DNA from 2 places in the Bacteriovorax sp. Seq25_V genome. Region 1 is predicted to be linked to the other one. Evidence: riboswitches for the same ligand, from Rfam matches in the RefSeq annotation. Region 1 holds a riboswitch; the other holds the start of a gene.
What was found. Region 1 has a riboswitch for thiamine pyrophosphate ahead of M900_RS02045 (sodium:solute symporter). Riboswitches for the same ligand answer to the same signal wherever they lie in the genome.
Positions count from the first base shown of each region.

Region 2: it holds a riboswitch for thiamine pyrophosphate, as region 1 does, so the genes downstream of both, M900_RS14125 (TonB-dependent receptor) here and M900_RS02045 (sodium:solute symporter) in region 1, are expected to answer to the same signal.

Region 1 covers NZ_AUNI01000009.1:164,336-166,542, forward strand. The annotation lists gene M900_RS02045 (sodium:solute symporter) at 1-943, opposite strand, end outside; TPP riboswitch at 933-1,036, opposite strand; gene M900_RS02050 (LysR substrate-binding domain-containing protein) at 1,093-2,031, shown strand.
Region 2 covers NZ_AUNI01000020.1:293,615-295,821, reverse strand. The annotation lists gene M900_RS14125 (TonB-dependent receptor) at 1-1,392, opposite strand, end outside; TPP riboswitch at 1,446-1,569, opposite strand; gene M900_RS14120 (aminotransferase class V-fold PLP-dependent enzyme) at 1,667-2,207, opposite strand, start outside.

The sequences.
Region 1 (2,207 bases):
GAATTTGAATCGCATACGTCAAATAAGCATGTCCTGATTGTGCTTCTGGAATAACTGCGCGTGCATACATTGCACCCAGAGTTGTACAAATATCAAAGCAAAACCAAATTAGCGTCGAATACAAAATTCCATTACGAGCAGCTTTTTCGCTTACCGCTGCAAAACAACGTTGGTAGAAGTTAGGATCAACTAAAGTTGATAGGGCAATGAATCCCCATACTAGTGTTGTTCCAAGACCTACTTTTCCAGTTAGAGCAAAGTGAGTTTCTGGAAGATTTGCTCTAAGAAAATCAAGGCCTCCAAAAGTTGTGTACGAGAAAATCAAAACGATCACAACACCCGTACACATGACAAAGAATTGAATTAAGTCAGAAAAGACAACTGCGCGAAACCCGCCCCACATTGAATAAAGAACGACAAAGAGTGTCCCTAAAATAATATTAAGATATAGTTCTCCACCAAAAAGTAATTGTAGAAAAATTCCTAAGCTGATTGTGTACGCGACAGGAAGAACATTGAAAAAATTAAATATGGCCGCAAGCTTTGCTGATTTTGGACCAAACATTTTTTCAATCAAGTCAGGAAGTGTGATTGCTTTGTATGGCGCAATTTTGTGTATGAGAAAGAATGCGAAAATTATATAGGCGACATACCAGAAGAAACCTTGAGTCACAAAATTGAAGACACCTTCGTTAAAAGCAATTTCAGTTACACCAAAAATTCCACCATACCATGTTGCTACAAGAGTCGCGACGAACATCGGAAGAGTTAATTGTCTTCCAAGAATAAGAAGATCAAGCATTGACTCTTCTTCTGATTGGATAGCTTTACTTTTTAATTTTTGGCCAATGATTACAGAAGCAGCCGTGATTAATAGAACGACAAAGAATATTCCTACATCAAGGCGTGATAGTGTTGTCCACAGGTCAATTTCTGATTTCATGCGATCTCCTTTCGCCAGTATTAGCTGGATCAAGTTCAAAGGGTCGTTTGTTTTCAAACCTCTCAGCCAAAAATGGCTCCCCTGATTGAGTATTGGTAATTTTTAAGTATAATAGAGGAAATTAATGATTTTGAAAAGGGTAATAGCTCATGACTATCACACAACTTGAATATATCTTAGCCGTAGACAAACATCGTCACTTTAGAAAAGCATCCGAAGAATGTCATGTTTCACAGCCAACACTAAGCATGCAGATTCAAAAATTAGAGGAAAGCCTCGGCTTCATGATCTTTGATCGCTCCAAAAATCCTGTTATCCCAACAATTGAAGGAGAGAAGTTTATTCATCAGTCACGTACTGTATTAAAAGAATTTAAGAAGTTAAAAGATATTACAAATGATCCGACAGCAGGACTAACTGGAGAGTTTAGGCTTGGAATCATTCCAACTCTTGCTCCGTATCTTGTTCCACTTTTTTTAAATAAGTTTTCTGAGGCGTTACCTCAAGTTGAACTTATCTTAAATGAGAGAACAACCGAAGAGATCATTCAGATGCTCGACAGAGACGAACTCGACGCTGCCGTGTTAGTGACACCTCTACATAATAACTCTCTTGTTGAGAGGGTATTATTCTATGAGCCTTTTTATGGATTTGTTTCTAAAAAGCATGAGCTTTCTAGGAAAGCACAACTCGAATCTTCTGACCTAAATACAGAAGGCCTTTGGCTACTAAGGGAAGGTCATTGTTTTAGAGGCCAAGTTTTGTCTCTTTGCTCTCGTGGTGGAGGAACTCATGCTGGTCAAAGGTTTGAAAGTGGAAGTTTAGAAACGCTTAAAAACCTCGTTGTAAAAGACTCTGGATACACACTTATTCCTCACCTCGATATGATCGATATTGCGGGAACAAAGAAGTCTCTTGTTAAGCCATTCAAGGCCCCTGTACCAACGCGAGAAGTATCTATTGTTTATGGCAGAAACTTCTATAAAGAAAAGATCATCGACGCTTTAGAAAAAGTGATTCTAGACACTATTCCAAAAGAACTTAAAAGCTATAAAGTTGGTGAGGTTGAAGTCGTTCGTCTTAAATAATTAAGAAATGCTCCACTTGAATGGTGTTAAGAATTTCAATTCTTTATACGAGATCATCGTTTCATCATTCTTAATTGAAGCAGTTGCTAATGGAGATCTAATTTTTATCAGCAACCTTGCGATATAAGTACAATTCTCTAGATTTGAATTAGATTCCAACACCATCCGAAAGGGGC
Region 2 (2,207 bases), on a different contig from region 1:
CTCCTGCTTAAATTCTTTTCGATCCATTGGAACATCTGACTGAGTATTGAATCCCCCCGCTTTAAAACCTTTAGAAAGCTTCCCATAAAGTTTACTCTCTTTATTAATGTGGTAGTTAAGAGAAATTTTTCCACCATACATAAATTCATCTGGGGAAAAATTATTTCCAAGCGAGTCATTATAAATAGCACTACGGCTTGCAATACGGGCCCCATAATCCAAAGAAATGTTATCACTAAGATCAGACTCATTTTCAAAATACAGCGAAAGCTCCTTTGTTTTAAAGTTCCCTCGAATATTCTTTCTAACTGCTTCATTCTTATAAGCGACCTCACCAAAACTTTCATGTGAAAGCTTTCCATATAATCCAAGAACAAGCTTTTGTGCCTTAACTAATCGCTGATCAATGCTTAAATCTTCTTTAATTTTTGGAAACTCGATATTGTAATCATAGTTCGCGTTATAACCTGGCAACGCATTCCATTGAATATTGTTGCCCCAGTCTTCATCATAACTATAAAATATTTTCGATTTTATATGTGTAAAAATAGAAATTGATTTCCAATCACCACCAAGAATCTTTTCGACACGAAGTGCTTGCGCTAGTGTTCTTTGATCATCCTGACCAGGCTTATCAGAAGTAGTAATTCTATTATTACTTTGCGTGAATGCATCATAACCATTATTTAAATTAAAATAATGAAGATTTAACTTAAGCTTAAAGCCGTTAATCCTTCCAAGAAGTTTGGCTTTTGTCGTGAACTCATCCTTACCATTCGTATCTTTTCGATTAAGGAAATTATTATTCATATAACCATCACTATCTTTTTTTGACAGAGAGAGAGCTCCTTGAAAGTTCTGAGATACAGGGAATGAGGCACCGACACCTTCTTCAATAAGACGATAATTTCCATAATTAAAGAAGGCCTGCCCTTTAAACTTCTTAGAAGGTTCAAGTGAACTCATATGAATCATACCAGCAAGAGCACTTGGACCAAGTCTTGTTGCCTGTGGTCCACGATACACTTCGACTTGAGAGATATCCCTTAAAGAGGATACTCCAGCAATGCCTGAGTAATCAATATCATCAATCACGATCCCTACAGAATGATTTGGCATTCCTTCATAACTTGCTCTCTCCCCAATCCCACGAATCTGAAAATAACGTGTATTAGAACTTCCTTGAGAGTAATTGATATTAGGAATTGTCTTAATAAGATCTTCTATTTGAAAAGACCTTGCATTATCGATATCCTGGCCAGATCTCATTGACAGAGAGTTCCCACTATCATCATACGCCTTCTTAGGAATGAGTGTACCATAGACATAAACAGTATCATCTGCGATTGAAGCAAATGAGAAAAGAATTGAAATCAAAAGGATTTTTTTCATAAGAATCTCCCTATCAAGTAGTGAGATTCGGAGCACGCGAAACTGATAAAAACATGAATGTCTTTCCTAATTCCTACGTCGGTGCTAACCGAATCAGGTTCAAAGGGTCCTTCATCAAGGCCTAATTAGGCAAACAAAGTCTCAGCTCATTTACGATGAGCACCCCTTTAGGATTAATAACGGCTACAAACTAGACGTAATAATTACAGATGGCAAGAAAATAATTTGGAGAAGTGCTTTGTCCTTAGACAAAGCACATGTGATAAATTTTATCTTATGCAGATTCAATTGCTAAAGAGATAATCTCTGTAAGCTTTTTGATATCTTCAAGCGTGATATTGTGGAAGAGAGAAATTCTAAACTGGTTCTTTCCAAGCTTTCTATAGGCATCAATCCCGTAAACAGCTTTCTGTTGTTCAAGAACTTTGATTAAATCATCTGCACTATATTTTTCGTCAACGTTAATAGTTGCAACAGCATTTGAACGATAACTTTCCTTTTCAACATAACAAGAAAGGTAAGCCTTCTCATTCGCCCACCCATAGATATGATTTGCTTTATCATTTGCCATCGAAACAACTTTTTCATAACCAAGTTTATTCATTAATTTAACCTGCTCATTTAAGAAGAAGATTGTTGAAATACTTGGAGTATTATAAGTTTGATTTTTAACTGAGTTTTCAATTGCGTGAGACCAGCTCATAATTGGCGGAATATATCGAGACTTATCAGCAGCGACTTCCTCAGCTCTCTTTAGTGCCTTTGGAGACATAATTGCGACATAAAATCCACCTTCTGAAGCAAAAACTTTTTGC